DNA from 2 places in the Flintibacter sp. P01028 genome. Region 1 is predicted to be linked to the other one. Evidence: predicted binding sites of a transcription regulator. Region 1 holds the regulator's gene; the other holds the start of a gene.
What was found. The regulator LexA, encoded in region 1, represses DNA repair genes until DNA is damaged. The targets are predictions, from matches to a motif close to CNAACANNTGTTNG.
Positions count from the first base shown of each region.

Region 1 (11,994 bases):
ACTTCCTCAGCGGTCCAGTAGAGGCGCTCGGCGTTCTGGGCCATCTCCAGCTCAGACACGGACACGCCGCCGGCGTTGACGGCCTTGGAAGGAGCGACCACCATGTGCTTCTGGCTCTTCAGGAACTCCAGAGCCTCGTTGGTGGTGGGCATATTAGCCACCTCGATGTAGTATTTCACGCCGGACTCAGCGATCTTCTTGGCCCAGTCGAGGTTGACATCGTTCTGGGTAGCGGCGGGCATATAGATGTCCACGTCCTTGACGCCCCAGCACTTGGCGTTGGGAACGAACTCGCAGCCGAACCGCTCGGCATAGGGAGCGCAGTGCATAGGATCCTTGGCGCGCATCTCCAGGATGTAGTTCAGCTTTTCCTCGGTGTCCACGCCATCAGGATCGTGGATGTAGCCGTCAGGACCGGCGAAATAGGTAACCTTGGCGCCCAGTTCAGCGGCCTTCTTCATGATGCCCCAGCCCACGTTGCCGTAGCCGGACATGGCGATGCGCTTGCCCTCGATGGACTCGCCGTCGTGCTTCAGAGCCTCGCACAGATAATAGACAGCGCCGAAACCAGTGGCCTCGGGACGCATGATGGAACCGCCGGTGCAGACAGCCTTACCGGACAGAGCGCCGAACTCGGCGGCGCCCACGATGCGGCGGTACTGACCGTACATATAGCCGATCTCACGGCCGCCGCAGCCCAGGTCGCCGGCGGGGCAGTCGATGTCCTGGCCGATGTGGCGGTACAGCTCGGTGATGAAGGCCTGGCAGAAGCGCATAACCTCGGCGTCGCTCTTGCCCCGGGGATCAAAGTCGGAGCCGCCCTTGGCGCCGCCGATGGGCAGGCCGGTCATGGCGTCCTTGAAGACCTGCTCAAAGCCCAGGAATTTAATGATGGACAGGTTTACAGAGGGGTCAAAGCGGATGCCGCCCTTATAGGGGCCGAGGGCCGCGTTGTACTGCACACGGTAGCCGCGGTTGACGTGCCAAACGTGGTTGTCATCCTCCCAGGTGACACGGAACTCGATGGCGCGCTCAGGCTCCACCATACGCTCCAACAGAGCGGCCTTCTCATACTCGGGATGGGCGTTGATGACGGGCTCCAGAGAAGACAGAACCTCCTCCACGGTCTGCAGGAATTCGGGCTCGTTGGCATTTTTGGCCTTGGTATCGGCCAGCACGCGCTCAATGTACTTGTTCATTGTGACATTCCTCCTGTTATAATATGTTGTACGGGATGAATTGACAGATTACTTGCATTTTGCCGAGATACAGAGATTTTCGCTAGGAAAATCCTGAATCAAGGTCCTTTATATGTATAGCATATCATAAAAAATGGAAGAGTAAAGCAAGATTTTTGTGGAGGTTACCACAGCTAAATGACTGTGGCAGAAGAAAGCAGCACCAAAAAACGGCCGTTTCAACAAAAAGAAACGGCCGTTTTTGGTGAATATGCAAGTTTTCAGTCAAAGGCTAGTCCCAGGTAGCCCGTGGACGACCAGTCCCAGCCTTCCGCCCCTTCCGAATCCAGCCATTTCAGCATCCCGAAGGGGACCGGAGAGCCCTCCCGGACTGGGGAGCGGACCTCCAAAATGGAGGCCCCCAGCAGGGAGAGCAGGCGCCCCTTCTCCTGGACAAAGCCGGCGGCCTGGGGGCCGGCCAGCAGCTCTTTTACCACGGCCTTCTCCTGGCTGGCCCACTCCACACACAGCAGGGCGGGACCATAGGGGGTATCAGCCCGGTAGAGCCCGCCGCCGCCCAGGGCACAGCAGCCGGCCTGATAGGTGAGAGCGTCCTCGGGATAAAAAATATGGGGAATATCCTCCAGCAGCTCCTCCCGCAGAGCGCCGTAGCCGGCTGGGGACAGCGCCTCCAGGGAGAGGGACGGCGGGACAGGGGAGCCGGGGCGCTCCGCATTTAGTTGGCTGACCTGGCTCTGGTGAACAAAGCACTCCCGAAAGCCGTTGGCCCCAAAAAAGCTGTGGAGGCTGGGTTCGGCCGGGACGGTGGTGACCGCGGGGATAGACAAGGTGCGGAAATACTCGTCCGCCCCCTTCAACAGCCGGGCGGCCAGCCCCTTTCCCCGGCAGTCCGGATGGGTGGCCACGGCGTAGAGGTAGGCTGCCCGGAATTTTCCCCGGCCCGGCACCACAAAGACGGTGTCGAACCAGGCGGTCATAGAGCGGACCTGCCCCTCCTTCTCCAGTACCAGCACCCGGTCCGGGCGGTAATAGGTGTGAAAAAAATTGTCCACATAGGCCCCGTCGTCGCCAAACGCCAGGGACCAGAGCGCCCTCAGGGCGGGGATGTCTGCGGGAAAGGAAAGTCGTGTGTCCATGTCGGTTCCTCCATTGTAAAGATAAAAAGGCCTCCGGAGGGAGGCCTTGGGGTATGAATCAGTACCCAGGGTACACGTCGCTCTTTTTTGGCATGATGATGGCACAGATCAGATAGGCCCAGAGACCCACTGAGAAGGCAAAAAAGGCGATGACCCAGCCCACCCGGACCAGAGTGGGGTCGAGGTCAAAGTATTCCGCCAGACCACCGCACACGCCGCACAGCATTTTATAACTGCCCTCGGTCCGATACAATCGTTTAGATCCCATCAAGTATTCCCTCCAATGTGATATGAGATGACTTCCTCTTTCTGATACCAGCATACGCCAAAGCCGGTGAAAAATCCATGGGAAAAAGATTAAAAGAAGATAAAAAGCGGATGGAAATGCCAATCACTATCGGCGGTACAGCCAGGCCTTGCGGACGAGCAGGGCGGCGGAGATGGTGAAAAACACCTCCAGCGCCGAGGAGACCATCTGGGGGATGAGAAACAGGACCCCGCAAATGCCTACGATAATAAACCAGGCCCGGAGCAGGGGAACATACCGGTCCGGCTGACGCCGGTATAGGGCGAGCAGGGCGACCAGCAGGGCCAGCATCAAGAGGACACAGGCCAGAGCGGCCAGGATCACATGCAAGTCGGCGTATCGGGGAAACTGCTCCGGGAGATAGGGGATGGCTAGAGCATAGCAAAGGGACAGGCAGGCGGCCAGGGTGAGCAGAATGGCGGCGGTTTGAGCCACACGGCTGCGCAGAATGGAGGCCAGCTTCATCAGCATCAGGAAGAAATAGCCTCCCGCCAGCACGCCCCAGTAGAGAAAGCCCCGGTAGTGGTCCGGCCCGGTCACCGCGATGACGGAAAAATTGGTGGAGAACCAGGCCCGACTGCCCGCAAAGAGCAAGGTATAGGCCGGGATTAGAAAGCAGGCGAACAGATTCAACAGGAGGCCGCTCCGCCGTGGACCGCCTCTCATGGGCGCTCCACGGCGGCCACCAGGTCGCCCCGCTCATTAAAATATACCTTGCGGATATCGCTGCCGGTGACCTTCTGGATATCGTCCAGCCGAAGCCCCTCGGTAATAGTAGATACCAGGGAGAAGGCGACCCCGTGGCGCTTGGCCCGGCCGGTGCGGCCGATGCGGTGGATATAGTATTCGTTCTCGTCCGGGACATCATAGTTAAAGACGGCGTCCACATCGTCGATATCCAGCCCACGGGCAGCCACATCGGTGGCTACCAGTACCCGGAGCTGGCCGTCTCGGAATTTCTGGAGCGTCTTTTCCCGCTGGCGCTGCTGGATATCGCCGTGGATGGCCTCGCAGGAGATGCGCCGCATGGACAGCAGACCGGCCAGGCGGTCTGTCATGTTTTTGGTGTTGCAGAAGGCGATGACACGCTCATAGTCGCCCATGTCCAGCAGCCGGGCCATAGTGTCCGCCTTCTCCCCCCGGTCTACATCCAGGCGGTACTGGGCGATATCGGGCTTGTTGTCCTGATCAGCGTGGACGGTGATTTCCACCGGGTCCCGCTGATAGACCCAGGAGATGTCCATTACTTCCCGGGAAATGGTGGCGGAGAACATCCCCAGGTTCCGGCGCTGAGGCATTTTGTCCAGAATGTGGGTCACATCCCGGACAAAGCCCATGTCCAGCATCCGGTCGGCCTCGTCCAGCACAACAGTTTGAACCTGGTCCAGCCGGACTGTGTGCCGCTTCATGTGGTCCATCAGGCGGCCGGGAGTGGCCACCACGATCTGGGGGGACTTTTTCAGCTGGGTGATCTGCTTTTCAATGGGCTGCCCGCCATAGAGGCAGACTACCCGCACGCCCTCTTTAAAGGCGCACAGGTCCCTTAGCTCGTCCTGGATCTGGATGGCCAGCTCACGGGTGGGGGCCAGCACCAGGGCCTGGACCGCGCTGCTCTCCGGATCAATGTGCTCCACCATGGGGATGCCAAAGGCGAAGGTCTTTCCAGTGCCCGTGGGAGCTTTGGCGATGACGTCCTTCCACTCCATGAAATAGGGGATGGCGCCGGCCTGGACAGGGGTGGCCTGAACATACCCCTTCTTCTCGATGGCCCGCATCAGTGCGGGAGAGAGGTCCAGCTGGGCATACCGGACCGATTCGTTGACAGATGTTCCGTTGATCTCCATGTTTGTTGTTCCTTTCTGTGTTCGTGGATGTGATCCAAGGCCTTCCAAACAGACACAGAAAAAACGCCCTTCCCGGCGCGGCCCCGAATCAAAAAGGACGAAATACATCGCCCCCAATATTATTCCATAATAAATTATAACGTTTTCTCTGCGGTTTGTCCATCTTTTTCCAAAAAGAGAGAACCGGCCCCATCCCAAGGACAGAGCCGGTTCTTTCAAGAAGGAATCGAGAATGAGAGAAGGATCACCAGCCGAAGCTTCCAAAGGGCCACTGGTAGTAATAGCCGCCATTCGGGTTCTGCTGCTGGCCCTGCTGTGTGTTCTGCTGGTTCTGGTTAGCAGCCTCGGTCTCGGCATTTTTCTCGTCGAAGGTGACGGTCAGCTTAACCTCCTGCTGCTGGCGCACCACGGTGAGGGTGGCGGTGTCCCCGGCCTTGTAGTCGGAGGACAGGGCCGCTGTCAGAGCGGAGGGGGAGTCCACTGCGGTGTCGTCGATGGCGGTAATGATGTCATTGACCTGCAGGCCGGCCTTCTGGGCGCAGGAGCCCTCGGCCACATACTCCACTACCGCGCCGGCGGGGATGCCATAACGCTGAACGCTCTCGTCAACCACGTTAACTTGGACGCCCAGATAGGGCTTGCCGGTAACATAGCCGTGCTCGATGAGGTCAGAGATAATTTCCTTCACGTCGTTGATAGGGAGCGCGAAGCCCAGCCCCTCGGCGGACACACCGGAGGTGGACTCTGTATACTTGGCAGACACGATACCTACCACGTTGCCATAGCTGTCGAACAGAGGGCCGCCAGAGTTGCCGGGGTTGATGGCGCAGTTGGTCTGAAGTACATTGAGGGTAGTGGTTTCGGTCTGACCGTTAGCATTTTTGCTGGAGGTGGTGATCAGCCGGTCTAGGGCGGATACGATTCCATCAGTGAGGGTATAGGTCAGCTCACCCAGGGGGTTACCTATGGCGTACACGCTTTCGCCTACCACCAACTGGTCGCTGTCGCCCAAAGTCACAGGCTGTAAGCCGGCAGCTTCGATCTTCAGTACGGCCACGTCGTTGTCCTTCTCACCGCCCACCAGTTTGGCGGTATATTTGTCTCCGTTGGAGAAGGAGACCTCAATGGTGACAGAGGAATCATTGACCGCCTCCTCAATGACGTGGTAGTTGGTGACAATGTAGCCGTCCTGGGTCAGTACAAAGCCGGAACCGCTGGCGGCGGAGGTGGTGGTCTGACCAAAGATGTTCACCGTGGTGTTTACCGTGATGCCGACGCAGGAGGGCAGGTTGGCGGCATATAGCTGTTCGGGCGTCATGGGCTGGCCGCTGTTGGTGTTGACCATCGTATCCACCTGGGGGCGCTCCCCCTCATAGATTACGGTATCGGGGGCGGTCAGACTTTGGTACACGGCCGCGCCGCCAACGCCCGCTCCGCCGCCCACAACAGCGCAGGCCAGCAAAAGAGCGGCAATACGCTTGCCGCGCCCCTTTTTCTTTGGGGGCTCGCTGGGATGAGCAGGACCACCAGAGGTGGGAATGGGGTCGGTATAGTCGCCGAAGCCACCCCGGTAGCCGTCGTTTTCACTGTTATAAAAGCTGAAGTCGGGATACTCCATGTAAATGCACTCCTTTCAAGAAGGGCCTTGGGGCCGCCCCTCTTTGAACTGTGGATATCATACCGCCGAAATATGAAAAAAGCATGAAGAAAAAGGATAAATTTTTTGAACTTTCCCAAAACAAAGTTTGAAACCAGGTCACATCTGCTCTGGCCGCTGGGAGAGAAGGGCGGCGATGTCCCGCACAGCGGCGGCGATGTCCAGCCGGAGCCCGCGGAACATCCCCATTCCGGCCAGATTCAGCAGAACCAGCAGCAGGATAGGCCCTAGAATCATACCCAGAACTCCGGCTACCTGCATCCCTACATAGATACTGACCAGAGAGGCGATAGGGGATAGACCAGTCTGGTCCCCTACGAATTTGGGCTCCATTACCCGGCGGAACATGGCAATAATGCCCCAGATGACCATGATCTCGATGGCGTCGAGGTAGTTGTGGGTAAACAGCGCGATGACGGCCCAGGGGACCATGACCGTGCCGGCGCCGATGATGGGGATAAAGTCCATAATGGCCAGTCCCAGAGCCAGCAGAAGGCCGTACGGCTGACGGATGACAAAGAAGCCGATGAGCAGGATGAAGAATACCCCGATGGAGAGCAGCAGCTCCGCCTTCAAATAGCCTCCGAAGGCCCCCAGGGCGGTGGCCCGGACCTGCCCCAGAAAGTGGAGCGTCCCCTCGTCCAGATGTTGAGCGGCCCGTGAGCGGAGATAGGGGTAGTCCGCCGTCAGCATAAAGGTTGCCATGACAAAAAAGACCAGAGCCAACAGAAAGGAGGAGAAGGAGACTGCCTTCTCTCCAGCATAGGTGGCCAGGTTCCCCAGGTCAGGGGCCGCCGAGGATAAGGTGTCCACCAGCCAGTCGAGAAAGCCCTGATCCGGGCCGGCGATCTGGATCGGGAACTGGGCCACCACCTGTTGAAACATCTGGTCCAGCTGGTCCAGTACACTGATGCCGGCGGCCACTACCCCGTCCCAGTTCTCCGCCAGACTGATGACCTGACGGACAACCGCGTAGCCCAGCCATCCCAGGGCACTCCCTACCAGACCGAAGAGGAGGAGCAGAAGGAGCAAGGTCAGCACGCTTCGGGACCATCCCAGCTTGCGCTGGAACCACTTGACCAGGGGGTTGAGCAGGGCGGCAGCGATGAGGGCGCAGACAAAGGGGGCAAAAAGTGTCAGTAGGGGCCGTCCAAAAAAGGACACCAGAAGGACGGCGGCCAGAGACAGCACCAGCCGGATGGCCAGCCGCAGCCACAGGGCGCCCCGCTGGGGCCAGGTCAGTTGCCCAGGCTTCATTGGTATCATATCCCTCCCTGTTTTTCAGTATCCTACTCTACCTTACCAGAAAAAGCATGAATAAAATGTAAATTTCGGGATGCCTGCCTGTCCCAGAGAAAGAAAAAGGTCCGACTGCTCGCCACAGCCGGACCCCAAAAGAGTTTTATGTGCGATATACCAGACCAATTACATTGGGGCCGGCGTTGATGGACACCACACCACCGATGAGATACTCCAGGGCAGGCTCACAGCCTAGCTCCTGGCGGCAGGCTTCTAGCAGTTTGCCAGCCTGCTCCAGGTTATTGCCATGGACGACCAGATAGGGGCTGTTAGCGCTCCGCTCCTGTTTGCACAGCTCCACAACAGCGGAAATCGCGTTTTTCTCCCCCCGCGCCTTGGACAGTATCTTGGACTCGCCGTTGGCGAAGGTCATAATGGGCTTTAACCCCAGGGCTTCGCCCATGAAGGCTGCCGCGGCGGAGATCCGGCCGGATTTTTTGGCAAACCGCAGGTCAAGAGGGGCGAAGATCACCCGGACATGATCCACCCAATCCTGGATAAAATCCACGATTTCTCCCGCCTGGGCGCCGGCAGCAGCCATCTTGGCCCCCTGCACCACCGCCCAGCCGTAGCCCATGGTGTAGTTTTTGGAGTCGATGATATGGATATGGAAGGTGTCCTGGGCATCGGGGTGGTCCTCATAGAACTCGTCCCGGGCCTGTATGGCGTTGCCATAGGTGGCTGAACCCTTGGAGTTGATAGAGGTGTGGATCAGATCGGTATAGCCCTCTTTCCACGCCTTCTCAAAGCATTCAGTGAAGAGATAGGGGTTCAACTGGGCGTGGGTCGGGATCTGAGGGCTGTCCAGCAGCATCTGAAAGAACTCGTCGGGAGTGAAGTCAAAGCCGTCCATATACTCCCTGTCGCCCATCGCGATGGGAAAAGGGAGGACCTGGATGTTCCACTCCTCCCGCAGAGCGGCGGGAATATCGGAAGCAGAGTCGGTAGAAAATTTAATATGAGCCATGGGGGGCCTCCTTAAAAAGATAGGATAAGCGCCTGGCGGGACATAAAAGGATCGAGAGTATTATCCCAGATGCCGGGGAGATTGTCAATGAACCCCTGCTCCGGCTAGAGCGGATCACTTCTTCCGCAGCCGGGTCCGGGTGCCGTCAGGATGTTGAATGAGGGTATTGTCCAGATGGGCCATCAGATTGGACTTACAGGCGGCGATATACTCCTGTCGCAGCAGGGCCCGTTCAGCCTCCTCCTCTGGGGTGAGGCCGGCGGGAGACTTGGCCTTCCGGGCCAGCTCATTGATGCGGTCGATCTTCTTCTGCTCCATGCCTTTCCCTCCCTTATTCCTGTTCTATCTCGCGTTCAAATACCAGCTCGATGGTCTCAATATGTCCAGAGGCCCGCTGAACGCTGGGCAGATAGCCCACATAACGCCAGCCGGCGGCGGCCCGGCTTCGAATGACTTCCTGGTGGCCCTCAGTCCGGATGCCGACGCCGCCGAACAGGCTGTACCCTCCGGCGGAGAGGGCCAGAACCTCAAATTCATATTCATAGTGTGCCATAGCTGTGCCCTCCTATCCGGCGGCTTAAATATATCTCTCCAATACCAGCATGGTCCGTCCCTTTTTGGACTGGCCGGGGATCTCCCGGACCACGCACTTGCCCAGTCCGCGGCAGGTGAGAATGTCTCCCACATCCACCAGCTTGTCCCCTTTGAGACACTCCCGGTGGTTGACGGCCGCCTTGCCGGCGGAGATATAGGCCATGGCTTTGGAGCGGGACAGGGAAAAACCGGCGGCAAGCACCGCGTCCAGGCGAGGGGTGGCGACTGTGTCCCGGATGAGCCTTACCTTCGCCTCTCCAGGGGAAAGGGAAGCCAGAGGAATTTCCCGGAGCTTTAACCGCCAACGCCCGGCGGACTCCCACTGGGAGAGGAGAATGGGCAGTACCTCCCGGAGCAGGATCACCTGACAGGTCCTGTCGCCAGGGAGCAAGATGTCCCCCAGCTTTTCCCTCGTCAACCCCAGGCCCATAAGGGAGCCCAGAATATCCCGGTGGCTTAACTCGGAACCGGGAGGGAAGGCGGCCTCCAATGCGGCCAGCGGTCCCTCTGGGTCCAACAGGAGGTCGTTCTCATCCTGCCAGTCGGGGAGGAAGGCGCACAGGGCCCGCTCTGCGCCGGGAAAGCCACCCCAAAAGATATGGCGGGGCTGCCCCCAGGCGTTGAGTAAATCGGTGACAGAGGCCTGTTCACCCGGCGAGAGAAAGGGGGTATGGGCTGGGATGCCCCGGTCCTGAGCCAGTTCCAGCTTGTCCAGCACACGGGCCAGCAGCACCCGCTCCGCCCCGTCACGGGCGCAGCGGTCCAGAAGCTCCTTCTTGGTCACGACCCTTCTCGCCTCCCTCTGTTTGCCTGTTCAGTATACTGGACAGGACCTGGGATTGTCAACGAAAAAAGCCGGCCATGGGGAGCATGACCGGCCGCAGGGGGACAAAATTAGTACCGACGGACTACCGCCACCACCTTGCCAACTATCTCGGCTTTGGTGCCGTCGATAGGCGGGTAATCAGGGTTTTGGGGAAGAAGCCAGGTGCAGCCGTCTTTTCTATGAAGGGTTTTGACGGTGGCCTCATCCTCAAAAAGGGCCACTACGATCTCACCATTCCGGGCCTCCTGCTGGCGGTGGACCACCACCAGGTCACCGGGCAGAATCCCGGCGTTCAGCATGGACTCGCCCCGGACCGTGAGGGCGAAGTGCTCCCCGGACAGACCGGCAGTGTCGAAGGTGAGGTAGTCCTCAATACACTCTTGGGCCAGGATAGGGGTGCCGGCGGCTACATTGCCAAGGATGGGTATTTGGTTGGCGTGGGGGTCCTCCTCCTCTGCCACCGGGCCCATGGATGCCCCCGGCAGGGAGATGGCGCGGGTCTTGCCCTCTGCCTTGACGATGACACCGGCCTCCTCCAGCCCCTTCATGTGGAAGTGGACGGTGGAGGGGGATTTCAGTCCCACCGCCGCGCCAATCTCCCGGACCGAAGGGGGATAGCCGTGCTGATTGGTAAAGGAGAGGATATAGTCATAGATCTGCTGCTGCTTGGCGGTCAGTTTGGCCATGGCAAGGGCTCCTTTCGGCAGACGGACAGAAAATTACACACTAAAATTTAGATGTATTTTATCATACATTTGTACGAATGTCAAACGAATGTTCCAAAAATAAGGAAGCCTCTAAAAAAACGCCAGGACCTAGAGGTCCTGGCGGGTAGCTTTGGATGTTCAGAGAGGGGGCATCTCCACAAAACCCTCCCGCTGGAGGCGCAGCCGGGCGTCGTAGAAGCCGGCCATGGTCACGGAGCGATAGGGATAGAGCCACAGCTTTACCGGGATGGAGGCTAGCAGGAGAAGAAGGGCGGAGCGGGGATAGGAGAGGATAATCTGATAGACCATGTAGGCATCCCCGTAGTGCTCCAGGGAAAGAGACTGGAAGAAACCGCCCTGGACCAGAACCAGAAGTAGTGCCAGTGAGTAGAGAAGCAGGTCAAGCAGTTCCCAGCCGATGAAGGAAAAGGCCAGCTTGAACATCTCCCACTTCCAGCCCCGCGTCAGCTCCACACTGCGGCGGACCGCGGCGAAGGCCCCGTAGTCAGGGTGGTCGGCCAGCAAATAGTAGGCCAGGGCGTAGCGCAGAGAGACCCAATAAGAGAAAATCATGATGCCGGCAATTAGAACGGGGATCACAAGGAAGGAGAGGCCTGGGGAGAGAAGAACCGGAATTAGGACCAGCCAGACGACGGGGATGCACAGCAGGGACCAGGCCAGCGTGTGGAGAAAGATCAGAATGGAGGTCATGATAACCAGCAGGGCCACGGAGAAGCCATCGGCTAGGGCGCCCAGTCCGGGAGACAGCTTCCGGGAGGTCCACATGGACCATAGCGTAAAGCCAAAGCCAACTACCGTGGAGTACAGGGAGAGGAGGATGGAAAGGAACAAAGCCGGCAGACTGATGTTTCCTGTGTCCGGGGCCGGAACAAGCAGGCCGGCCAGTGTGGAAACACCAGTGGTCATCAGCAGATATACCAAGGTGACCACCCAGAAGGAAGGACGGGAGCCCCGAATGGCCTCCCTAGCCTGCCTTTTCAGTTCTCTGCGGTCGATCTCCATAAAAACTCTCCGTTCTTACTGTCATAGTTGGGGAAGGGCGCCGCTGCCAGCAGGAGCGAACCTTCGCTCCGGTCCATCCGCGCTGCTCGCGGCGGCTCAAACGCCTCTCTATTCCCACTTGTCCATGATTTGCCGAAGCTGATCGGCCAGCTTGGACAGATCCTTGTTGGAACGGCCCCGGCTGCGGCTGATAAGGTCGGCCAAGTCCTTGGACACATCTTGTAGCCGCAGGAAGGCGGCGGAGGGAGCGGAGGCGCCGCCTGTGGTCCGCTTGCTCTCCAGAACAACGCCCTTTGCCAGCATACGATTTCCCAGCAGATCATAGACCTCCTCATAGAGAGGCGCGTGGGCGGGGATGCCCCGCTCATTCAAATCATTTGCAAAGAGGTCTGTGATCTCACTATCCCCGTGTACCACGAACACTTGGTCCGGCTT
Region 1 is NZ_JBHEVC010000005.1:36,746-48,739, reverse strand. Features, by position in the region: gene gdhA (NADP-specific glutamate dehydrogenase) at 1-1,199, opposite strand, end outside; gene ACEVJK_RS09540 (GNAT family N-acetyltransferase) at 1,460-2,335, opposite strand; gene ACEVJK_RS09535 (PspC domain-containing protein) at 2,394-2,603, opposite strand; gene ACEVJK_RS09530 (hypothetical protein) at 2,730-3,308, opposite strand; gene ACEVJK_RS09525 (DEAD/DEAH box helicase) at 3,305-4,486, opposite strand; gene ACEVJK_RS09520 (S1C family serine protease) at 4,731-6,104, opposite strand; gene ytvI (sporulation integral membrane protein YtvI) at 6,243-7,400, opposite strand; gene ACEVJK_RS09510 (DegV family protein) at 7,546-8,409, opposite strand; gene ACEVJK_RS09505 (DUF896 domain-containing protein) at 8,524-8,727, opposite strand; gene ACEVJK_RS09500 (DUF4177 domain-containing protein) at 8,741-8,962, opposite strand; gene ACEVJK_RS09495 (RNA-binding protein) at 8,987-9,787, opposite strand; gene lexA (transcriptional repressor LexA) at 9,898-10,515, opposite strand; gene ACEVJK_RS09485 (DUF975 family protein) at 10,675-11,559, opposite strand; gene ACEVJK_RS09480 (MBL fold metallo-hydrolase RNA specificity domain-containing protein) at 11,668-11,994, opposite strand, start outside.

Region 2 (11,994 bases), on a different contig from region 1:
TGGGCTGAATGTTCCGGGGAAATGCCGCATCCCAGGGAGTCGAAGGATCCAGTCTCATTTCCTCCGGTCGGGGCTCCCGGGCGAAGCGGACCAGGTCCTCCCGCACCGCCCCCCATTTCCGGTAGTTTTCCCGGCCCTGGCGCAGGGTCATGCCGCGGTTCTCATCGCTGGGGTCGTCCTCGCCGGGATCAAACAGGTCGTTCTCCCAGAAGCACACCGGACAGATATAGGCCAGGGCCTCCTCTTTGGGCACGGGGAAGGTAAGAAATCCGCAGCAGGGGCAGGGATAAATTCCCGCCGGCTCCTCTGGCTCCGGCTCAGGAGCCGGGCTCGGCCCGGACTCCTCCAGCACCGTCCAGCCCCCCTCCTCCGATTTTCCCAGCAGGAGAAACCCGTTTTCAGCGGTGGGGAGGTATTGGAATTTTTCCCTGTCTGCTTGCTCTCTCATGTCTGCTTCCTCCGTTTCCTGGGCGGTTGACTGTTTGGGGACACCAGCTCCGCCGCCCGGCGCAGGGTTTCCCCGTCGTCCGGGTCCAGGACATAGTGGGGCTTGGCCCCCTCATAGGGGGCGGCGGAGGGGCGGTCTCCCAGCAGCCCTTCCACACAGGGGAGCATCTTGACAAAGGGGGTGTCGTCGCACACCAGCAGCACAGGCCTGTCGTTGAGATACACCATATACTCTCCGAACATCTTGCGGGAGCGGACTTCCCCCGTTCCCTCCAGCTGTTCGCAGAGATAGGTAACAAATTCGGGGCTGGTAGACATAGTCTTCTCCTTTTCAAACAGTCAGATCGGCGGTCTCCGCCCCAACCAGCCCAATCAGGTCTGTGGGTGAAAGCTCCACCTGACAGCCGATTTTACCGGCGGACACGATAATGGTATCCAGAATCTCCGCTGTCTCATGGAACACCGTGGGGTACTGCTTCTTCATGCCGATGGGCGAGCAGCCCCCGTGGACATAGCCTGTCAGGGGGAGCAGCTCCTTCTGGTGGAGCATGGCGACGGACTTTTCCCCTACCGCCTTGGCCGCTTTTTTCAGGTCCAGGCTGTCGGCCACCGGGATGTCAAAGACATACAAGGCACCGGACGCCCCCCGGGCCACCAGCGTTTTGAACACACACTCCGGGTCCTGGCCCATGATCCCGGCCACCGTCACCCCGTCCACCGCCTCCCCCTCTTCGTGGGGATAGGTGTGGGGGGTATAGGGGATCTCTTTTTGGTCCAAGATCCGCATCACATTGGTTTTTTCATCCTTCTGCTTTGCCACGGGATCGCCTCATTTCTCTTACAGTATGTAGATCCACAGCACAGCCAGGATCAAAATATGGACGGGATAAAAGGCATAGCAGAAATATTGGAATCCCCGCCCGCCGGGCCCTCGCCGCCCGTTATACATCCAAATAGGGAGCAAGGCCAGCACGGCCAGCCCCTGCTGCGGGAAGGAGAACTCCAGTCCTCCCAGAGAGATTGGAAACTGCATCCCGCCCATCAGCACGCCGTTGATGATCCACAGCCCAGCCAGCTCCGCCAGCCAGCCAAAGGGCAGCTCCCGGCACACCCAGAACAGCAGCACCGTCAGCACCCCCAGACCGCCGTAGTCCACCATAGACAGCTGGCCCAGAACATAGCCCAGCCAGCAGGCCACTCCAAGGGTCAGATAGCGCCAGAGACCGCCTTTTTCCGCCCCAGCCCGGGCCAGACGCAGCATCAGCAGGGCCAGACAGAAGGTGAACAGCACGTTCTGATGGAAGGGATAGATCACATTCCCCCCGTACATCAGATTAAAGGGGATCTCGGAGATCAGGGCAAACAGAAAGATCCGCCCCAGATATCCTTTGAAATGATGGGTGCGGGCAAAGCCCTCCGCAATCTGGAAGGCAAAGATGGGAAAGGCCAGCCGGCCTATACTGGTCATCCACGCGGCCCCGGGAATCACTGTGGCCCACATATGGTCACACAGCATCAGCGCCATCGCCAATAGTTTCAAATGCAGGGAATTAAGGCATTTCAGCCGGTTGAGCACGGTCATTTTCTCTCTCCATATCACAGTAGTAGCGGTCCTCCCGCCATTTGGCGGGATTGGTGTCGATGTATTGCCAGATGCGTCGATAGTCCCGGTCGTTGCGGATGATGTGGTCGTAATAATCATCCTGCCACACTGGTTCATCCCACGCTACGGTGACAGAGCGTTTTAAATAACGCACCAGCATCGGCCCCTACGGCAGTCCCAAGTGTATGCCTCTTTCCGCAGGTGCAAATCGTGATGAAATAATACCCCGGTCGGCCATAGTCGCAATCGGTCAGGCGGTTTTGTTTGCGCCTGGGCATGACCATTGGCTCATCCCCTCAAACATTCACGCAGGCCGTCCAAAAAGGGTCCCAGGGCGGTCTGATCCCCTGTGAATTCAAATTTGAGGCTTTGGATCCCATACACACCAAACAGCGTACCGCTGACCTGAACATGGCCCATGCGGTCCAGATCGAAGCACAGCCTGCCTCCGTAGGAAACATCTTTGATCTCAGCGTGTTTCCCCTGGAGATGATTCATCTCATCCAGTTGACCCACAAAGTTCCTGACCTCTTCGATCCCGCACATCCAAGAGCCGGTGCCGACATATTCTTCCTCGCTCTCTCCGTAATTGTCCTCGCCATTGGAGCACACACGAACCTTGAACTCGGTGCCGTAGGGATCGTTACTTTCCCGGTCATTACACCAAAAATCGAATATCTCCACACAGTTTCTACCCATAGAAAATTTTGCGCTCACGGTTATTTCCCCCGCAGTTCAATGATCTGGTCCCGCAGGGCGGCCGCCAGCTCGAACTCCAGCATCTTGGCAGCCTCGCGCATCTCTTTTTCCAGACGGGCGATCCGCTCTGCCTTCTGCTGTTTAGTGAGGCCCTGGACCTCGCCCTTCTTCTCCGGGGTATCCTCCCCTTCGGCAGAGATATCCAGCAGAGCCCGCACCGATTTGATGACTGTCTTGGGTACGATGCCGTGGGCCTTGTTGAAGGCGTCCTGCTTCTCCCGCCTCCGCTCCGTCTCATCCATGGCCCGGCGCATGGAGGGTGTGATGGTGTCGGCGTACATGATGACCATGCCCTCGGCGTTTCGGGCCGCCCGGCCGATGGTCTGGATGAGGGAAGTCTCGCTTCGGAGAAATCCCTCCTTGTCCGCGTCCAGAATGGCCACTAAGGACACCTCAGGCAGATCCAGCCCCTCCCGCAGCAGGTTGATCCCCACCAGCACATGGAAGGCACCCAGGCGCAGATCCCGGATAATTTCCATGCGCTCCATGGCATCGATGTCGTGGTGCATATAGCGCACCTTGATCCCCGCCCCCTGGAGATAGGCGGTCAGATCCTCCGCCATCCTTTTGGTCAGGGTGGTGACCAGCACCCGCTCGTTCCTGGCGGTACGCTGGTTTATCTCGCCGATCAAGTCGTCGATCTGGCCCTCTACGGGACGGATCTCAATACGGGGATCCAGCAGACCGGTGGGCCGGATGACCTGCTCCACAATCTGTCCGGAGCGGGTGCGCTCGTACTCCCCAGGGGTAGCGGATACATAGACCACCTGGTTGACCCGCTGCTCAAACTCCGGAAATTTCAGCGGCCGGTTGTCAAAGGCGCAGGGCAGGCGGAAGCCGTAGTCCACCAAGGTGGTCTTGCGGGCCCGGTCCCCATTGTACATGGCCCGCACCTGGGGCAGGGTGACATGGCTCTCGTCGATAAACAGAACGAAGTCTTTTGGGAAATAGTCCAGCAGGGTATGGGGAGGCGAGCCGACGGGGCGGCCTTCAATCACCCGTGAGTAATTCTCAATGCCTGAGCAGTAGCCCAGCTCCTGCATCATCTCCACGTCGTACATGGTGCGCTGCTTGACGCGCTGGGCCTCAATGAGCTTGTTCTCCGATTCGAAGAAAGCCACCCGCTCCTCCAACTCCTTGTAGATCTCCTGGATAGCGGCGTCCATCTTCTCCTTGGGAGTGACATAGTGGGTGGCAGGCCAGATAGGGATATTGGTCAGCCGACGGATGGGGGTGCCGGTGACCACATTGATCTCGCTGATGCGGTCGATCTCGTCCCCGAAAAACTCCACCCGGATGGCCGTGTCCTTCCAGTAGGCTGGCCAGATCTCCACCGTGTCTCCCCGGACACGGAACATATTGCGTTCAAAGGCGATGTCGTTGCGCTCGTAGCGGATGGCCACCAGCTTTTTCAGCATCTCGTCCCGCTCCATCTGGGCGCCCACCCGGAGGGAAACCATCATCTTCTCAAAATCCTCCGGCTCGCCCAGGCCGTAGATGCAGGACACCGAGGATACCACGATCACGTCCCGCCGCTCCAGCAGGGAGGCGGTGGCGGACAGGCGGAGACGGTCGATCTCTTCATTAATGGCGGAGTCCTTTTCGATAAAGGTATCCGTATGGGGGATATAGGCCTCCGGCTGGTAGTAGTCGTAGTAGGACACGAAGTATTCCACCGCGTTGTTGGGGAAAAATTCCTTAAACTCGGCGCACAGTTGGGCGGCCAGAGTCTTGTTATGGGCCAGTACCAAGGTGGGACGCTGGACCTTCTCGATGATCTTGGCCATGGTGAAGGTCTTGCCCGAGCCGGTCACTCCCAGCAGGGTCTGCTCGTCCAGCCCCATCTCGATCCCCCGGGCCAGAGCCTGAATGGCCTCCGGCTGGTCGCCGCTGGGGGTATATTCTGAAACCACTTCAAATTTGGGCATTCCCTTCACCTCGCCAGTAGTCTATACAGATTACTCCTCATTATATCAGAACATTTGTTCCAACACAAGAGTTTTTCGCTCCTCCCACCGTTTTTGCAGGGGGAGGAGCGGGTACTTATAACAGCTGATACATGGGACGGCCCTGCCGGCGCTCTGTCTCCATCAGGGACACCACGTCCCCGTCCACGAAGATCAGATGGTCCTCCAGCGTCACCCCAGCGGGCAGCAGGGCGCTGCGGATGACATCAGTGGCCTGCCAGTCGGCGTCGGAGGGAAGGGCCAGATTGCTGATGTGGTTATGGGCCAGATACAGCCTGGAGGCACGCAGACCCACCGCCTCCTCCAAAATACGCCGGATATTGATGTCACAGGCAGAGATGCTGCCCTCTGACACCAGTCGGACACCCAGGGCCTTTCGCTTGCTGTCCAGGAAGAGGCCATAGACCATCTCGTTTCTGGCTCCAAAAAAATAGGGACCCAGGAGCTCCTCAGCCTGGTGGATGCTGTTGATAATCTTTCCCAGGTCGCTCCTGTCCATCTGGTAGCGCCTGCCCAGAGCGGGGATAAGCCGCAGCAGAAGCGCGGTGTGCTCCCCCACCCCCAGCACCTTTGTCAGCTCGTCCACCGAGGCGTCCAACACCCCGGCCAGAGAGCCAAAGCGGTCGATCAGGTCGTGGGCGGTGGCGTTCACATCCCCCTGGGGAATGGCGTAAAACAACAGCAGCTCCAGCACCCTGTGGTCCGGCCAGCCCTCCAACCCACGGGTCAGAAATTCTGTTTTCATCCGCTGCCGGTGGCCGGCATGGCGGTGCTTTCCTTGTTCTGCCATGGGACCTATTCCTTTCCCTCAGTACCTTGCCCCTCAGCCTGGGACATCAGCTCCTCATAGTCTACCAGCATTTTTTTACATATCCCGCACCAGAACGCACTTGGCCGCTGTGCCCACACAGCGCCAAAGGACTCCGGAGGCAGCAAAATGGCGTGCTTTTTCTTCAGGACAGCCTTGGTCCAGAGCTTGGGAGGCACCTCCCCGGCCGGTAGAATATAGCTGTCTCCCCTGTCGTGGAACGTCCCTTCCAGCATTGATCCGCCACAGTATGGACAGTTCATTCCAGCACCTCCAATCAAAGGCTCTCTCAGCCCTTGGCTCCGTACTCTGCCAGGTACGCCTCCATTCAAAATGCGGGTTTTCTCCTGCGGGAAAAACATATGCGCTTCGCACACCGCATTTTCAGGGGGGACCAGTTACCCCCTGATGCCCCCCATGCTCTCCAAGGGAACGGGGGGTTATGGGTTTATGCTTTGGCCCCGTACTCCGCCAGGTAGGCTTCCATTTTAGCCTTCATCTCGTCGTCAATATAGACTTTGCCATCCACAGGGTTATTATGGAGGAAGGCGATGACCTCCCGGACGGTAACGATGGGGTAAACCTGGATACCATAGTCCTGGCGCAGCTCATCCAGGGTGGAGCAGTCCCGGGTGCCCCGCTCCATCCGGTCCACCGACACGAACAGGGCCTTCATGTTGACCTTGGCCACATGCTTAAACAGCGCGATAGACTCCCGGACGGCGGTGCCAGCGGTGACCACGTCCTCAATAATGGCCACATCATCTCCGTCCTGTGGCTTGTAGCCCACCATGGAACCACCCTCGCCGTGGTCCTTGGCCTCCTTGCGGTTGAAGCAGTAAGGCAGGTCCCGGTCATAGTTCCGGTACAGAGAGGCCGCGGCGGACACCGCCAGAGGGATCCCCTTGTAGGCGGGGCCGAACAGGCAGGTAATTCCCTCCGGCATATGCTCCTGAATGCAGGCGGCGTAGTAGTCTCCCAGCTTGGCCGCCTGGGCCCCGGTCTTGTAGTTCCCGGTGTTGACGAAATAAGGGGTCTTCCGTCCGGACTTCGTGGTAAAATCCCCAAAGGTAAGCACGCCGGAGCGCACCATAAATGTGATAAATTCCTCTTTGTACGTCATCGTTTCGACCTCTTTTCTCCAGTTTGCCCGGCACAGGCCGGAAATCGTATTATTATATCATTTTTCCTCCCCAGATACAAGAAATCGCCGTCTTTTTTCATCCGGATTTTTCTTCGGCTTTTTTACAGTGTCTGTACTTTACGGTTCGGGCCAGGTTTGATATAATATTTTTGCCCAATGCCTCCGCTCCTCTGTGGCGGCAGGGTCCCGGAAGGAGAGAGAATAGATATGTCCGCCCTGACGCAGCGATGCAAAGCCCTCTTTGGCTATATGGACCAGTTGGTCCACCGAATACCTTCGGTCCCCCGGGATATCCTAACCACTGCTCTTCTGCTGTACGCCGCCTACTGGACCAGCGGCATTCTGATCTCCCACACCGGCGGGGAAAACAATTCCGCCCTGGTATTCGTGTTGGCAGTGGTGTGCATCTCCTTTTTTACCACCGGCTATGCCTATGGGATCACCGCCTCCATCATAGGGACCTTCTGCATCAACTACTTTTTTATGGTCCCCTATTCCGCCTTTTCCTTGAGCCATACGGGTTACCCGGTTGCCATGCTGTCCATGGTGGCTATCTCCTGTATCGTGTGCGCCCTTACTTCCCGGGTCAAGCAGCAGGCCATTGAGGCTGTCCGCCGGGAAAAGAACACCAAGACCCTCTATGAGATGAATGAAAAGCTCAACGCAGAAAAAGCGGCCATCCAGTTACAGTCCGCCAGGGAGACGATCCGGGGCAACATCCTCCGGGCCGTGTCCCATGATCTGCGCACCCCTCTGACCGCCATCTCCGGCGCCGCCTCTGTCCTTCTGTCCAGCGAGGACATCCTCCGGTCAGAAAAAAACGCCTCCCTTGCCAACGATATCAAGGCAGACGCTGATGCTCTGATCGTCATGGTGGAAAATCTGCTGTCCGTCACCCGAATTCAAGACGGCACCATACCCCTGAAAAAGCGGGAGGAGATGCTGGAGGAGGTGGCGGGGGACGCCATTCTGACCACCCGGCGCCGGTTCCCCAACTGTCATGTGGATCTGGAGCTGTCCGAGGATATCTTATACCTACCTATGGAGCCCATGCTCATCAAGCAGGTGATGGTCAACCTGCTGGAGAACGCGGTCCGCCACTCCGGCAGCCAGTCCGGCATCCTGCTCAATCTGTTCCGTCAGGACGAGTGGGCAGTGGTGGAGGTCCGGGACCACGGCAAAGGACTGCCCCCGGAGGTGTGTCAGGCCGTCCAGTCTGGCCGGCCTCTGTCCCGAGATCTGAACGGGGATTCCACCCGCGGGATGGGCATTGGTCTATCTGTCTGTCAAAGCATCATCAAGGCCCACAACGGCTTTTTTGCCGCGGGCAATGCCCCGGAGGGCGGAGCGGTGATCCGCTTCGGCCTCCCCATGAAGGAGTCTGACCATGAATGAAAAACGACTGATCCTGGTCATCGAGGACGAGCACGCCATCAGCAACTTTATCTGCCGCGCGCTGGCCGCCAATGACTATAAGGCCATCCCCGCCTCCAGCGGCAAGGAGGGGCTTTCCCTGTTCTTCTCCCACAGCCCCGACCTGGTCCTGCTGGACCTGGGACTGCCCGATATGGACGGGCTGGAGGTGCTGGAACAGCTCAGCGACCTGCCCCGAGAGGTCCCTGTCATCATCATCTCCGCCCGTGACCGCGAGTCGGAGAAGGTTCGCGCTCTGGACATGGGGGCGGATGATTATGTGGTAAAGCCCTTCGGCGTGTCCGAGCTGCTGGCCCGTATCCGCACCACGCTCCGCCGGGCGGATCGTTTGAAGATGTCCCAGGGCGCCCAGAGGGACGTGTATCAGGTCCAGGACCTTGTGGTGGATATCACGAAGCACCAGGTGCTGTTAGCAGGAGAGCAGATCCACTTCACCCAAAATGAATTCAAGATTTTGGAGCTGCTGTGCATCCACGCCGGGAAGGTGCTCACCTACGATTTTATTTTGGAGCACGTCTGGGGGCCCTACGGCGGCAACAATAACAATCAGATTCTGCGGGTCAACATGGCCAATATCCGCCGAAAGCTAAAGGAGGATCCCTCCAAGCCCAAATATATCCACACCGAGCTTGGCATTGGCTACCGTATGCTGGAGGATTGACCCCACCAGCAGAGCAGGCAGACCTTAGAGCAGCCCCGGAGCGGGTCTCTCCCTCCGGAGCTGTTTTTGTCCCCCGACGGTGATTAACGGTTTCTTTACATCTTCCTTTCTTTCATTTACACCCATTTCACTCCCCCGATGCTATAATACAGGTAGGAGCTATTCCCACGCGAAGGCAGACAGTGAATACTTCTCTGCCCGCATCATCCGGGTTTCCTCACTTTTCCCGGACCCTTTCTCTCTCCGGCTGACGCCCCTTTCTCTCTCCCGAAAGCGGTCTGTCAGCCAGCACACACGGACAGCCGCTTCCGCCAAAGCCGGCTGTCTACCTAATATTGGGCCCCCGGTTTCACAGTATGGGACCGGGGTTTTTTTATTGCCGGAGAGGCGTAAATGCCTCCTTGTCAACTTTTTAATCTGGACCTCCTTTTCGTTAACACCCATTTAATTTCTTCTCTGCTATAATCAGGATACAAACAACACAAGGAGGCAATGTACATCATGGACACCCGTTTGAAAAACATCCTCTGGGAAGGAGAAGAAGTCCGCTGGTCTGGCCGCCCCAAGCCCTTCTCCCTGTTCGATCACGACAGCAAAAATTCGATTCTGCTCACCTGGATCGTTTCCGCCCTGGTTCTGGCAGCAGTCATTGTTCTGATGGTCTTCAGCTCTATTACTGGCACCCGCTCCTTCACCGATGTCCTTATTATGGCCATCGTAGCCCTGTTTCTACCTGTGGCCCTCTCCGCTCGGCCCTTCATGGATAAAAAGTGCCTGGAAAAGAACACGCTCTATGCCATCACCAATTTCCGCATCATCGCCTTGGTCAAGGGTGAGGTGATGTACCTCCCCCTGGTCAAAGGGATCAAGACCGCCGTTCAATCCCACGAAGATGGCTTCGGCAGTCTTCGCTTCGGTGAGCTGGTCGGCAAGCCCGCCAAGAAAAGCCGTGACCACGCCGTGATTGGCATGCGAAATGTAGACAGCAGAGAAGATATGGCCGGTCTGATGTTCTATCACATCGATCAGCCCGGCCAGCTGCTTCGTTATCTAGCTTGATGTCCGGCGCTCCCCTCTCCCACTTTGCCGGACAATTCTTCCCTTATTTGGCCTTGGGATGATCTTCTTCTCTCCTTTTCATCCCCTATCCGGCCAAACCCTTTTGGACAGTCCCTCCTCTCCCTGGGACTGTCCTCTCTTTTTCAAAAAATGACCCAGGCCTTTGGGCCTGGGTCATTTTTCCTTTTTATGGGACCAATTCCTGACGTAGGCGGTCCAGCGCCCGACGCTCCAACCGGGATACCTGGACCTGAGACACGCCCAACACCCGCGCCGTCTGAACCTGGGTCATTCCTCGGTAGTACCGCAGCAGCAGCACCTGCTGTTCCCGCTCCGGCAGGGTGGAAAGGGCGGTGCGGAGTGTGAGCCGCTCCACCAGCCCTTCCTCTTCGCCTCCGGCAGTAAGCAGGCCCTCCAGGGTCAATCCCCCATCTCCGGTTTCCGCCTGAAGGGAGATAACAGGTTCCGCCGCGGTCTCCGCCGAGGCAATCTCCTCCGGAGACAACCCGGTGTCCTGGGCCAATTCAGACAGGGTTGGCTCCCGGCCCAGTTGGGTGGAAAGCTTACTCCTGGCATTCCGGACTGACATCCCCCGCTCCTTCAGCCCCCGACTCACCTTCACCGGCCCGTCATCCCGGAGGAATCTCCGGATCTCTCCGGCAATCTTGGGGACCGCGTAGGTAGAAAACTGAGTGCCATAGGACTGGTCAAAGCCGCGGACCGCCTTCAGAAAGCCCAGGCACCCCAACTGATACAGGTCGTCCGGCTCCACACCTCGGCCGTAATACCGCCGAACTACGCTCCAGATCAGACCGTTGTTCTCCTCCAGCACCTGTTCACAGGCCCGGCTGTCCCCATTTCGGGCCGCTTCCAGCAGATCCAGGTCGGAGAGAGTGCCGCTCACCGCCCAGCCCGGCGGGCGATCTTCCGCCGCATGGTCACAGTGGTCCCCTTACCGGGGGCAGAGCGGACCTTCAGCGTGTCCATAAAGCTCTCCATAATGGTGAAGCCCATTCCGGACCGCTCCTCGTTCCCTGTGGTAAACAGTGGTGTCCTGGCCTGGTCCACATCAGCAATCCCCACTCCCCAGTCCCGGATGACGATTTCCAAGCTGTGATCCTCCCGCAGACGCAGCTTCATGGCGATTTTGCCAATGGTGTCTGGATAGGCGTGGACGATGGCGTTGGTCACCGCCTCGCTGACCGCGGTCTTCACGTCGTTGACCTCCTCCAGCGTGGGGTCAAGCTGGGCGGCGAAGCAGGCCGCCGCCGCCCGCGCGAAGCCCTCGTTGGCGGAGCGGCTGGGAAATTCCAGATTCACATGATTTTCAATTTTCATATTATGTAGGTCCTCCTTCGTGCAGGGCGGGCCGCCCCCTCTATTCAAATCGGATGATACGCTGGAGGCCGGCGGCCCGGAACACCTTTTCCGCCTGCCCCGGCGTGTTGATCACCCGCATGGCTCCTCTCACCTGGCCCATCCGGCGGTGTGCCCGCAGCAGCACGGCGATGCCGGAGCTGTCGGTAAAGGTCAACCCTCCCAGGTCCAGAGTCAGTTCCCTGGGCAGTGCGGCGTCGATCCTCCGGTCCAGCTCCTCCATCACCGCTTTGGCCCCATGGTGATCCAGCTCTCCCGTCACCGCCGCGGTCAGCCGGCGCTCCTCTTCAGTGCAGTTCACAGGCATTTCTTGTGGCTCCTTTCCAGGGGAAGGCAGACGGCCGCCCCTATGTCCCAGATGGTTTGATTATAGGACAGGCCCTCTGTCATATCCTGCCTCTTTCTGTCTGTTGACAGTATTTCCCTCCTTTTCCGTTGTCATTCCTTCCCTATCTTTTGGGGTAAAATTTTTTATTTTACAAATTTTGTATTTTGCCGTATAGTAGTATGCGAAGAACGATTGACAACAGGAGGCGCTTTCGGGTGTCACGAGAAATACATCTTACCTCTGGCCCTATTATGCCCCAGCTGGTCCGGCTCTGTCTGCCTCTATTGGCTGCCAACGTGCTCCAGCAGCTGTACAACATCATCAATTCTCTGGTGGTGACCTACTACATCGGGGACAGTGCCTTTGCCGCCCTAGGGGTAGCCGAGAGCGTAATGAACCTGTTTATC
Region 2 is NZ_JBHEVC010000001.1:575,669-587,662, forward strand. Features, by position in the region: gene ACEVJK_RS02780 (DUF3788 family protein) at 1-448, opposite strand, end outside; gene ACEVJK_RS02785 (TfoX/Sxy family protein) at 445-765, opposite strand; gene ybaK (Cys-tRNA(Pro) deacylase) at 779-1,267, opposite strand; gene ACEVJK_RS02795 (TraX family protein) at 1,286-2,029, opposite strand; gene ACEVJK_RS02800 (hypothetical protein) at 1,998-2,204, opposite strand; gene ACEVJK_RS02805 (hypothetical protein) at 2,339-2,767, opposite strand; gene uvrB (excinuclease ABC subunit UvrB) at 2,770-4,737, opposite strand; gene ACEVJK_RS02815 (RadC family protein) at 4,853-5,566, opposite strand; gene ACEVJK_RS02820 (PF20097 family protein) at 5,572-5,847, opposite strand; gene pyrE (orotate phosphoribosyltransferase) at 6,033-6,707, opposite strand; gene ACEVJK_RS02830 (DUF4118 domain-containing protein) at 6,936-8,123, shown strand; gene ACEVJK_RS02835 (response regulator transcription factor) at 8,116-8,823, shown strand; gene ACEVJK_RS02840 (hypothetical protein) at 9,325-9,882, shown strand; gene ACEVJK_RS02845 (sigma-70 family RNA polymerase sigma factor) at 10,070-10,786, opposite strand; gene spoIIAB (anti-sigma F factor) at 10,783-11,220, opposite strand; gene ACEVJK_RS02855 (STAS domain-containing protein) at 11,261-11,566, opposite strand; gene ACEVJK_RS02860 (MATE family efflux transporter) at 11,803-11,994, shown strand, end outside.
Region 2: a site for LexA is predicted at 4,785-4,798, ahead of uvrB (excinuclease ABC subunit UvrB). Genes of this name have one in related genera too.